One region of the Bacillus sp. KNSH39 genome, then DNA from elsewhere that is predicted to be linked to it. Evidence: predicted binding sites of a transcription regulator. Region 1 holds the regulator's gene; each other region holds the start of a gene.
What was found. Region 1 encodes Rex, which represses fermentation and respiration genes when NADH is low (regulators of the CRP and FNR family bind a similar motif). Its sites were predicted from a motif close to TTGTGAAATATTTCACAA; they were not measured.

Region 2: the regulator Rex is predicted to act here: its motif matches at 1,178-1,195, upstream of arcA (arginine deiminase).
Region 3: the regulator Rex is predicted to act here: its motif matches at 2,416-2,433, upstream of nirB (NADPH-nitrite reductase large subunit).

The regions. Positions count from the first base shown of each region.
Region 1 covers NZ_JBQXYO010000001.1:4,112,367-4,116,831, reverse strand. Annotated here, with positions in the region: gene ACUL40_RS21190 (CPBP family intramembrane glutamic endopeptidase) at 1-321, shown strand, start outside; gene ACUL40_RS21185 (YdiK family protein) at 318-509, shown strand; gene ACUL40_RS21180 (redox-sensing transcriptional repressor Rex) at 539-1,168, opposite strand; gene ACUL40_RS21175 (ABC-F family ATP-binding cassette domain-containing protein) at 1,356-3,281, shown strand; gene tsaD (tRNA (adenosine(37)-N6)-threonylcarbamoyltransferase complex transferase subunit TsaD) at 3,762-4,465, opposite strand, start outside.
Region 2 covers NZ_JBQXYO010000001.1:4,264,835-4,269,299, forward strand. Annotated here, with positions in the region: partial or broken gene ACUL40_RS21835 (methyl-accepting chemotaxis protein) at 1-423, shown strand, start outside; gene argR (arginine repressor) at 570-1,019, shown strand; gene arcA (arginine deiminase) at 1,288-2,520, shown strand; gene argF (ornithine carbamoyltransferase) at 2,551-3,549, shown strand; gene arcD (arginine-ornithine antiporter) at 3,649-4,465, shown strand, end outside.
Region 3 covers NZ_JBQXYO010000001.1:528,037-532,501, forward strand. Annotated here, with positions in the region: gene nirB (NADPH-nitrite reductase large subunit) at 1-2,340, opposite strand, end outside; gene ric (iron-sulfur cluster repair di-iron protein) at 2,549-3,256, opposite strand; gene ACUL40_RS02720 (excalibur calcium-binding domain-containing protein) at 3,460-4,353, opposite strand.

The DNA of each region.
Region 1 (4,465 bases):
TTAGAAGAAATCGTATTTAGAAAAATTCTATTCGGCACGCTTTATAAGAAGTTTAACTTCTTTATCGCAGCTATCATTAGTTCGCTTGTATTCGCAGCAATTCATTTTGATTTTACTCACTTATTGGTATACACTGCTATGGGGCTCGTATTTGCCTTCTTATATGTGAAGACGAAACGTATTATCGTTCCGATTGCAGCTCATGTTGCGATGAATACATTAGTCGCTATTGGGCAAATTTTTATGAGCAATGAACAAATTCAAGAAATGATTAAAGAAGCTGAAAAAATGCAAGGCTTTATCGGAGGATTTTTTGTATGAGAAACTCACCATTGTTCATGGCTGCACTATACTTCCTTCTTGGATGTATCTTTACACGCTTCGCCATTACGAACGTGACAGATACAATCTGGAATATGTGGACAATACTATTTGCAGTTATGGCAACAATTGATTTTAATTTGGCACTTCGCCTTATATTAGTTAAATTCACAAAGAAGAAACAATAATAAAACGCAGAGGTCGCTTCCTCTGCGTTTTATTGTGGATAGTTTTTCAAAAAGTAAACTAATGTTTGTAACTCTACAGCTAAGTCAATATGATGAATTCTAATATTCTCTGATACGTTTAATCGCGCTGGTGTGAAATTCAAAATACCGTGCACGCTTGTTTCAGCTAATCTATCTGCTACAGCTTGTGCTACTGTAGCCGGTACTGTTAATATTGCCACTTGTATATCATTTGATAATCTCTCTTCTAATTCATCTAAATGATATACAGGAATGCCCCCGATTTCTGTTCCAACTTTCTCTTCACTAACATCAAATGCCATTTCAATTTTTGTATTATTGTTTTTCGTGAAATTATAATGTAAGAAAGCGGTCCCTAAATTACCTACTCCAATAAGTGCTACACGTGTTATATCATCTTGATCAAGTGTTTCGCGGAAAAATGATAATAAATAATTTACGTTATATCCATATCCCTTTTTCCCTAACGCTCCAAAATACGAAAAATCTCTTCGTATTGTTGCGGAATCTACTTTTACTGCCTCACTCAATTCGGCCGATGAAACACGCTGCTTACCAGAAAGAGATAAGTTTTGGATAAATCGATAGTATAGAGGCAATCTTTTAGCAGTGGCTTGTGGAATCTTTTGCTGATCCATATGACCTCTCCTCTCTTCCTATCTTTATTCATATACTTTAATCAAATACAGAAGTTTAGCACTCATTAAATTCCTTGTATAATAAAGAGAAGAAGTATTCTCTCTTTATTTTAAACTATACACTATTTTTAGTATGATTGAGAAATATAAACATGGCAAAGTTAAGAAATTATTTGAGGTGAAAACATTGATTTTATTACAAGTAAACGCGCTTTCGAAATTATACGGTGCAGAAACGATTCTTGCAAACATAAAATTGGAAGTACAAACAAAAGATCGTATCGCATTAGTTGGAAGGAATGGAGCAGGAAAATCTACATTATTAAAAATTATCGCTGGTGAATTATCTCATGATGGTGGCGAAATTATAAAACCGAAAGATGTCTCAATCGGATATTTAGCTCAAAATACTGGACTAGAAACGTCTTTAACAATTTGGGATGAAATGCTAACCGTCTTTACCCACTTACAGCAAATGGAGACAAAACTTCGAAGGCTTGAGCAAGAAATGGGAAAAGAAGAAAACTTTTCAAACGAAGCTACATATGAAAGATTGTTAGCTGATTATGACCAACTACAACTCAATTATAAAGATCAAGGTGGATATCAATATGAAGCGGATATTCGCTCCATTTTAAGCGGCCTTGGCTTCCCAGTTGAAACGCACCAGACGACGATCTCTACTTTAAGCGGCGGGCAAAAAACAAGATTAGCTCTCGGGAAATTATTATTAACAAAACCAGACTTACTTATTTTGGACGAGCCTACAAACCATTTAGACATCGAAACATTAACATGGCTTGAGCAATATTTGCAAGGTTATCCTGGCGCAATATTAATCGTCTCACATGACCGTTATTTCTTAGACAAACTCGTTACACAAGTATATGAAATTTCGAATAAAGAAAGCAGACGATTTGTTGGTAACTACAGTAAATATTTAGACTTAAAATCAGCATTATATGAGCAAGAAATGAAACGTTACGAAAAACAACAAGATGAAATCGCAAAACTTGAGGACTTCGTTCAAAAGAATATAGCTCGCGCTTCTACAACGAAACGTGCTCAAAGTCGCCGGAAACAACTAGACAGAATGGAATTATTAACGAGACCATTAGGGGATTCTAAGTCAGCATCATTCCACTTCGATATTGAAAAACAAAGTGGAAATGATGTTTTACAAGTAAATGATGCAACCATCGGCTATGATGAAAACCCTATAATTGAACATGTAACTATGCGCTTAACTCGCGGAGATAGTGTTGCTTTAGTTGGTCCAAACGGAATTGGGAAATCCACATTGTTAAAATCCATTGTGAATAAGTTACCACTATTAAATGGTGATGTTTCTTTCGGATCAAATGTATCTGTTGGTTATTATGATCAAGAACAAGCAAACTTAACATCTTCTAAACGGGTTTTAAATGAACTATGGGATGAATATCCACTGCAACCGGAAAAAGAAATCCGTACTATACTTGGGAATTTTTTATTCACAGGAGATGATGTACTGAAACCAGTATCTTCCCTTAGTGGTGGACAAAAAGCTCGATTAGCTCTTGCAAAACTTATGATGCAAAAGTCAAATTTGTTAATTCTAGATGAGCCTACGAACCACCTTGATTTAAATAGTAAAGAGATTTTGGAGAATGCTTTAATTGATTACCCAGGGACTCTTCTATTCGTCTCACATGACCGCTACTTTATTAACCGTGTAACAACGACTGTGGTTGAGTTATCAACAGAAGGTGCACAGGAATATTTAGGGGATTACGATTACTACGTTGAAAAGAAAAATGAAATGATTGAACGTGCAGAACTTGAACAGCAAGAAAGTGACGTTCCTGTTCAAAAGGTGATTGCACAAGAGAAATTAAATTATTTAGAAGAAAAAGAGCGTAAAAAACTAGAGCGTCAACGCACTAGAAAAATTGAAGAGCTAGAACAAAGTATAGTGGAATTAGAAGAAGAAATTGCTACGTTAGAAGATCAACTTTGCTTACCAGAAATATATGCAGATTATGAAAAAGCTAGTGAAATTACAACTAAAAAGCAAACGCTACAAGAACAACTTGAAACTTGTATGGCAGAATGGGAAGAGCTGCATGTATAAGCATATTTAAATAAGGAAGATGTCTCATAAGTCAGGACTTTTGACTATGTGACATCTTTTTTTATTACTTAAACAATTTTTTGAATATATCTATCGTAACTTAGAATATACTAACGATTTTTTAAATATATCTATTGTAACCCTATATATATTAACAATTCGACACGAAATATCGTTTTAACGACAAAGATTGACAATATTAGCATCTTCTATAATGGGGAGATGTTTCAAAATGTTTTTCGGGGATATCTTCTTGCTTTTTATTTCCCGAAAAAGAACAAATTCAAAGGTCTGACATCAACCTATTTATCCACAAGTTTATACACATATCCACCTTTATAAAATAAACATCAAAATAACTTTTCCACATTATCCACAGTCAATAAAAAAGTTATCAACATTTTATATACACAATAAAACCCACATTATCAACAGATAATATGGGTTTTATCCACAACCTGTGGTTAATTATGTGTATAACTATGCTTCAATATCTAATCCTGGATTTGCATTTAAGGCTAATGTTGCACGCTTACCTTGTTCATAAGCAATTGTCCCTGCCGCTGCAATCATCGCTGCATTATCTGTGCATAAAGATAGCGGCGGAATAATTAATTCAATGTTTTCTTTTTGTGCAAATTCCTCTTCTAATCGCGCACGAAGTCCTTTATTAGCAGCTACTCCACCAGCAAGAAGTAATTGCTTTACATTATAAGCTTCTGCTGCACGAGCTGCTTTCGTTACAAGTACATCTATTACACTTTCTTGGAAACTTGCTGCTAAATCTTCTGGTGCAATTTCTATACCGCGCTGTTTTGCGTTATGCACAGTGTTGATAACTGCTGATTTCAATCCACTAAAGCTAAAATCATACGAATCCGGTTCTAGCCATGCACGAGGCAAATCAATTGTCGGTTCTCCTTCATGTGCAAGGCGATCAATATGAGGACCACCTGGATATGGCATAGATAACGTACGAGCTACTTTATCATATGCTTCTCCAGCTGCATCGTCTCGTGTTTCACCAATTACTTCGAATGAACCATGTTCTTTCATATAAACAAGTTCTGTATGCCCACCAGATACAACAAGTGATAATAACGGGAATTGAACTTCTTTTACTAAACGGTTCGCATAAATATGACCAGCAATATGATGAACACCGACTAACGGAATATCATGTG
Region 2 (4,465 bases), 150 kb from region 1:
CTTGCTGATGAAAGTGATCATTCTGCAAGAAACATATCGCAGTTATTACGGAATATGCAAGATGAAGTACAACAAGTTGCAATGAAAATGACAGAACAAGTGAAAATAGCTAAAGAAGAGGCGAAACGTGGGGAAGCTACGGAATTAATTTTAAAAGAAATGTCATCAAGTGTTATGGAAGTAGCCGATGCAACTCAGCAAATTAGTAGTTATATGAATGAACAAGTGAGCCATATTCATCAAACAGGAGCACAAACAAAAGCTGTAGCAGCAATTGCTGAAGAAACGTCAGCTGGTTCGCAAGAAGTAGCACGTGTGACGCTACAACAATCTAAAAATATGATAGTAATCGATCAATTATTAAAGGATTTAGAGAAGCAAGCAACTGATTTGAAACAAACAATTGAACGATTTTCAATGTAAAAGGAAGAACAGAATATTGTTCTTCTCTTTTTTATTTAGCTTGATTTAATATTTACAGTTAAACTATGAACGTTTCCGCAACATTCTTTTCTGTCCCTTTCGGATGAAAATTATAGCGAGCTATAATATTAAAAGGGGTGTCTTTTATGAAAAAAGAAAAAAGACAACGGTTAATTAAACAATTTGTAAAGGAGTATGAAATAGATAAGCAAGAAAGATTAGTAGAATTGTTAGCAAAAAAAGATGTATTAGTAACACAAGCTACGGTTTCTCGCGATATTCGTGAGTTAAACTTAACGAAGGTACCTTCTCAAGAAGGATTAATGATATATAAAGTTTTCTCAGAAGAGCATTTACAAACTGATATAAAGTTAAAGAAAAAATTACGAGAAGTTGTTTTAAAAATTGATTGTGTAGATCAATTAATGGTTATTAAAACATTACCTGGTAATGCACATGTTATTGGTGTTTTATTTGATGAGTTAGATTGGAAAGAAAAAATAGGATGTATATGTGGAAATGATACATGCCTTATAATTTCACAGTCGAAATCAGATAGGGAGATTATAGAAGAAAGATTAAATTTAATTATTTAGATGCAAAAATCCTGTTTTTAATAAAATTAAAAACAGGATTTTTGTTTAAATACGGAAGTTAAATATTCAACATATATGCGTAATATATGTATTTTTTATTGAGAAAGCAAGATAGTTTGTTATAAAAATACATATTCGTATGATTTTAAAAAAATAACTTGTTTAATATTTCACAATGATAATGTGGATGCTTTCACAAAGATGAAAGTACAGAGCATTTATTATGTACTTGTAAGACATCAAACATATTTAAAAGGAGGTACAACAAATGAAACATCCGATACATGTTACTTCAGAAATTGGGGAATTACAAACGGTTTTATTAAAACGACCGGGTAAAGAAGTGGAAAACTTGACGCCAGATTATTTGCAGCAATTATTATTTGACGATATTCCATACTTACCAATTATTCAAAAAGAGCATGATTATTTTGCACAAACGTTACGCAATCGGGGTGTTGAAGTTCTTTATTTAGAAAAACTAGCCGCGGAGGCGTTAGTAGATAAAAAACTTCGAGAAGAATTTGTTGATCGTATTTTAAAAGAAGGACAGGCCGACGTAAATGTTGCACATCAAACTTTAAAAGAATATTTACTTTCCTTTTCAAATGAAGAATTAATTCAAAAAATTATGGGCGGTGTACGGAAAAACGAAATTGAAACAAGTAAGAAGACACATTTATATGAATTAATGGAAGATCACTATCCGTTTTACTTAGATCCAATGCCTAATTTATATTTTACTCGTGATCCAGCAGCTAGCGTGGGCGATGGCTTAACGATAAATAAGATGAGAGAACCAGCGCGTAGACGTGAATCATTATTCATGGAGTACATCATTAAATATCATCCAAGATTTGCAAAACATAATGTACCAATCTGGTTAGATCGTGATTATAAATTTCCGATTGAAGGTGGCGACGAGCTAATTTTAAATGAAGAAACAATTGCGATTGGAGTATCTGCTCGTACTTCAGCTAAAGCAATTGAACGTTTAGCTAAAAATCTCTTTAGCCGACAAAATAAAATTAAGAAAGTGTTAGCAATAGAAATTCCAAAATGTCGAGCATTTATGCATTTAGATACAGTATTTACAATGGTTGATTATGACAAGTTTACAATTCACCCAGCCATTCAAGGGCCAAAAGGGAATATGAATATTTATATTTTAGAAAAAGGATCAGATGAGGAAACTCTTAAAATTACACATCGTACTTCTTTAATGGAAGCATTAAAAGAGGTATTAGGCTTAAGTGAATTAGTTCTTATTCCATGTGGAGGAGGAGATGTAATTGCTTCTGCTCGTGAACAATGGAATGATGGCTCGAACACATTAGCAATTGCGCCAGGTGTAGTTGTTACATATGATCGCAACTATGTATCTAATACGTTATTACGTGAACACGGTATAGAAGTGATTGAGGTGCTAAGTTCGGAATTATCTCGTGGTCGTGGGGGTCCACGTTGCATGAGTATGCCAATTGTTCGTAAAGATATTTAGTATAAATAACGGAGAAAGTAGGGATGAATTATGTTAATGACTAGACCAAATTTAAAAGGAAGAAGCTTTCTAGCAGAAAAAGATTTTACACAAGAAGAATTGTTATATTTTCTAGATTTGGCAGCAGAATTAAAAGAGAAAAAGAAAAATGGTATCCCGCATCATTATTTAGAAGGTAAAAATGTAGCGCTCTTATTTGAAAAAACTTCTACTCGTACGCGTTGTGCATTTACAGTAGCATGTACAGATTTAGGGGCAAATCCTGAATATTTAGGGAAAGGTGATATTCAACTTGGGAAAAAAGAATCTGTAGAGGATACAGCAAAAGTGTTAGGGCGTATGTTTGACGGAATTGAGTTTCGTGGATTTAATCATGAAACTGTAGAATCTTTAGCACAAAATTCTGGTGTGCCAGTTTGGAATGGATTAACAGATATATGGCATCCAACACAAACACTAGCAGATTTATTAACAATTAGAGAACATATAGGGAAATTGAAAAATGTGAAGCTCGTTTACGTTGGCGATGGGCGAAATAATGTTGCTAATAGCTTACTAGTTGGTGGAGCAATCGTTGGAATGGATGTACGTATTTGTACACCGGAATCTTTATGGCCTGCACAAGAAGTAATTGATTTAGCAAAAAAATATAATGAACAAGTAATGATAACAAGTAATGTGGAAGAAGCTGTTGCGAATGCAGATGTAATTTATACAGATGTATGGGTGTCTATGGGGGAAGAAGAAAAATTTGCTGAACGTGTCGAGTTATTGAAACCTTATCAAGTAAATATGAAAATGATTAAAGCAACAGGGAATGAAAACGTGATTTTCTTACATTGTTTACCTGCATTTCATGATGTTGAAACGATGTATGGCGAAGAAGTTTATGAGAAATATGGGTTGAAAGAAATGGAGGTAACTGACGAAGTATTCCGCAGTAAACATTCAAAAGTATTTGATCAAGCTGAAAATAGAATGCATACAATTAAAGCGGTTATGGCAGCTACTTTAGGAAACATGGAGTAAAGAAGAAAGGGAGTCTTCCTTTCTTCTTTCTCCTCCTTTAGACACTATCATTCACTATTGCTTTTGTATTGTTATTGCAATTAAAGAGAGGTGAGTGGAATGGGTGAAGATAAGAAATTAGGGTTGTTTACACTAACGGCTCTTGTAGTTGGGTCTATGATTGGCGGTGGAGCCTTTAATTTAGCGAGTGATATGGCAAAAGGTGCTGGTGCTGGAGCCATTATTATTGGCTGGGTTATAACAGGAATTGGGATGATCGCACTCGGATTATCTTTTCAAAATCTAACTGTAAAACGGCCAGATTTAGATGGTGGTATTTTTAGCTATGCAAAAGCAGGGTTTGGTAATTTTATGGGGTTTAATAGTGCGTGGGGATACTGGCTATCTGCTTGGCTTGGGAATGTAGCTTACGGTACATTATTGTTTTCTTCATTAGGATATTTCTTCCCGATCTTTGAAGGCGGTCAAAATGTAGAATCCATTATTGGTGCAAGCGTATTATTATGGTGTGTTCACATGTTAATTTTACGTGGAGTTCAATCAGCAGCACTTGTGAATTTAGTAACTACAATCGCAAAATTAGTACCTGTATTTGTATTTATTGTCATAGGAATCTTTGCGTTTCATATTGATACGTTCTTAGATGGATTTTGGGGGCAAACTGGTTCTTTTTCATGGGGAGCAGTTGGCAGCCAAGTTAAAAGTACAATGCTTGTAACTTTATGGGTATTTATTGGGGTAGAAGGGGCTGTTGTTTTATCCAGTCGAGCAAAAAATAGAAGTGATGTAGGGAAAGCAACCGTTATTGGCTTAATTGGTACACTCATCATTTACATTTTAATCACATTATTGTCTCTTGGACTTATGCAGCAAGCAGACATTGCAGGTTTGAAAAATCCGGCTATGGCTTATTTGT
Region 3 (4,465 bases), 3.6 Mb from region 1:
TTCCGTATATGTTCTACGAGCTGTTTGGAAACGTTCATTTAACGTAGTAACCATACTTGCATCTTGTAGTATTTCTTTTATGTGATCGAAGCCTAAACGTTCTGTCCAGTAGGCGGTACGCTCTCCGTAAATACCAGTTTCACGATAATATTGCATGTAAGCTGCAGCGATGCGAAGGACATCATCTTCAGTAGGGACAATCATTACAAAATCAGCTTCACGTACTTCTGTACCACCATTTCCGCCAATATAAAGTTGGTATCCATTTTCGACACAAACAACGCCAAAATCTTTCGTCAGTACTTCCGCACAGTTACGCGGACAGCCCGTTACACCCATCTTCATTTTATGAGGTGTATCTACCATTTCTAATGATTGTTCAAGGAGCATACCAAGTCCTAATGAATCTTTCGTACCGAAACGGCAGAAGCGAGAACCAACACATGATTTTACATTACGAAGCGATTTTGAATATGCATATCCAGAAGTCATATTTAAGTCAGCCCATACGTTAGGTAAATCTTGTTTCTTGACACCGTATAAGCCAATTCGGCTTGCACCGGTAATTTTCACAAGTGGAACATCATACTTCTTCGCAACTTCAGCAATTTTCATTAAATCATCAGCTGTTGTAACGCCTCCGTACATACGTGGAATAACAGAGAATGTACCATCGTGCTGGATGTTACCATTCATTCTTTCATTAACGAAACGGGACGATTTATCATCTTCATATTCTTCTGGAATCGCCATACGTAAATAGTAGTTTAAAGCAGGGCGGCATTTCGAACAGCCGTCTTCATGTGCAAAACCAAGAACATTTCGTACTTCTTTTGGAGATTTTAAGCCTTTCTCGTGAATGGCTGCTACGACTTCATCACGGGATAAAGGTGTACATCCACACATACCGGCAGATTGCGCTGAGGCATCAAAAGCATCTCCAAGTGTATGAGATAAAACTTGTTCCACAAGTGGACGACATTTACCACAAGAACCTGCGGCTTTCGTACAGCCTTTAACTTCTTCAAAAGTCGTTAACTCTTGTTCTAAAATGGCGTGAACGATTGAACCTTTCGTAACACCATTACATCCACAAATCGTGTCATCCGCACTCATTGTAGCAACGTCAAATTCACTTTCTTCACCAGCTTTGTGAAGAAGGGAAGCTGGTGTATATTCTTGTATATCTTCTTCCTTCTTTAACATGCTAAAGAGACGTGTACCGTCAGCTGTGTCACCATATAAAACGATACCGACGACTTTATTATCACGAATTAATACTTTTTTATAGGAACGTTTACATTCATCAAAGATTGATATTGCTTTCGTTTGATCATCTTCATAAATTTGACCAGCAGAGAATAAATCACAACCTGCAACTTTTAATTGCGTACCGACGATACTGCCCGAATATCCATCAGTTTGTAAATTTGTTATATGTTTTGCTAGTATCGCACCTTGTTCATAAAGAGGAGCAACAAGTCCATATGCGATACCGTCATGCTCTGCACATTCTCCAACTGCATAAATGGACTCATCATTTGTTAGCATATAGTCATTGACTACAATACCGCGATTTACAATTAAACCGGCATCTTTTGCTATTTGCGTATTTGGGCGTATTCCGGCAGCCATTACGATTAAATCACAATCTACAACTTCACCATCTTCAAATTGAATGCCCTCAACATGGTCTGTACCAAGAATTTTTACAGTTTTCTTTTCCATTAGAAATTTCATGCCTTGCGCTTCTAAATCTTCGCGCAGAAGAGAAGCTGCTTTCGTATCTAGTTGTTGCTCCATTAAGTTTGGCATTAAATGAACAACATGTACGTCCATCCCTAAGTCAATAAGACCTCTTGCGGCTTCTAAACCAAGTAACCCACCACCAATGACAACAGCCTTTTTCTTTTCATTAGCGGTATCAATCATAAATTGTGTATCTTCAATTGTTCGAAATCCTGTTACACCAGGGAGAGTGGAACCTTCTACAGGCAAAATAAAAGCACTAGAACCTGTTGCGATAATGAGTTTGTCATATGTAAGAGTACGATTCTTTTCTGTAATAATAATTTTTTCTTCTCGGTTAATACTTTGAACTTTTTCATTTGTATACAAAGTTATTTCGTTTTCTTCATACCAACTGTATTCATTCATAATGATATCTTGCATATTTGTTTTGCCTTGTAAAACATGAGAGAGCATAATACGGTTGTAGTTTGGATGAGGTTCATCTCCAAAAATAGTAATCTCATATGAATCACTATCATGTTTTAATATTTCTTCCATACAGCGTATGCCAGCCATACCATTTCCGATCATAACTAAACGTTTTTTCATTTTCGTTTCCCCTTTTTCTGTGAAATGTTGAACAAAGGATTATGTTTTTATTATAGAAAATCAAAAAAGGAAGAGATGTGATGTTTATCACATTTTTATAATGATTCACAAATTGTTAAAATTCGGATTTATTTGAGAGGGATGTGTATAGTCTTTACCAAATGAAAGAGCAGGACATAAGTATGTATACTCATGTCCTGCTCTTTATTTATGCTCTCGTAATGGCACGTGGAAATAAAATATTATTTTCTAAATGAATGTGCTCAAATAAATCAGACTCTAGCGCTTCAAGACGTTGGTAAACAAGTCGATAAGTACCGCAAGCTCCTTCTGGAGGAGTAAAGTCATTTGTAACTTTACGAAGTTCTTTAATAATGTTGCCTGCGTGGTTATGTTCATTTTCCAACTCATCTACTATTTTACGTAATTTCACATAGTTTTCGTCAATTGGATTTTGTTCAAATTCTAAAATTAATGGGAAATCTTCTGTTTCTTCTTTAATTAAATGCTGTTCTAATTCCATCTTTAATTCGTGAAATAGCTTATGAATTTGAGCTAAGTGAGGCTGACTTGCTCCGTGGACGCGTAATACTTTCGTCACATACGGACTTAACTGTGGTAATTCTTCATTTAAATAGCGATGATGCTTATTTATAACATAATCAATCAATTCACGATAAGAAGCATTTTTCCAATCAATTTCAGATTCATTTAATCGTTTCGTATTATGATAAAGCGTATTTAATTCTGTAAGTACTTCTGTTGCTGATAAATTTCTTTCATGAATTGCATCAATAAGTGGTTTATTACCACCACAACAAAAGTCTATTCTATATGATTTAAAAAGATTACTAGCTTTTGGAAATTGTGTAACAATCTCACCGACAATAGAAGTTTCAGTAAATGTATGTTCCATATGAATGCCTCCATAAAGTTTGAATGTAATATCTAAATTAAGAATAGCAATAAATGAAAAACAATGTGGTGATTGAAATCACTTATAATGTGTCAATTTTAAGGATAATCAAATGAGTTTTATAAAAGGAAGAGGGAGAGGGAATTCGTCATAATAGTTTCTGATAATAAAAAAGAAGCTTACTAGAAGCTTCTTTTTTACTACTATTTTTCACATGCAACTCCATCGCCATCACGATCAAGATGTGAGTCATAACCTGGTTGTCCTTTATATAGAGGAGCTTTCCCGGCAGCTCTAACTGCGGCACAATTTTTGTAATATGCACTACTAGTATTTCCTGAAGCAGGTTGTGTTTGAGCTTGCTGTGCTTTTTGCTCTTCTTGTTGCTTACGAGCTTGTTCATCAGCCTGACGTTTTTGCTCTTCTTGTTGCTTACGAGCTTGCTCATCAGCTAGGCGTTTTTGTTCTTCTTGTTGCTTACGAGCTTGCTCATCAGCTAGGCGTTTTTGCTCTTCTTGTTGTTTACGAGCTTGTTCATCGGCTAGACGTTTTTGCTCTTCTTGTTGTTTACGGGCTTGTTCATCAGCCTGACGTTTTTCATCCTCTTGCTTACGAGCTTGTTCATCGGCTAGACGCTTCTCATCTTCTTGCTTTTGAGTTTTTTCGTCCGCCTCTTTTTTCTTTTCGCTATCTTTCTGTTCTTCATTGTTAGAAGCAACTTTTGTACTAGTTGCTGTCGTTTTTTCAGAAGAAGGATCTGAAATACCTGATAGCGCAACAAAAATGACAAATAATACGGCTGTAATAATAAATTGTTTTTTCGCTACACCTGTTTTCTTAATAACAGATAAGATTGCTAGAACAAGGAAGAATATAAATAGAATGAAACTTAAAGTAGAAAAAAACTCGACGACGGGGTGTTCCGATTTTGTTGTACCGGCCGTTATTAATATAATAGAAATCATAAAAAGAATAACGGTAGGACGTCCATATTGTTTTGCTTTTCCATTTTTCTTAAAGAATGAAATAATACATAAGATTAAAAGAATAAAAGCAATAAAAAATAAAGCTGCACCAATATTACTTAAAATCGTCATTTTCATACCTCCATTTGTAAGATTCTTCTTATTGATTATATAGGAACTTATTGGATATTACACGTTTTATATAAATTTAGAAAGTTAATATTTTTACTAGACTTATAAACAT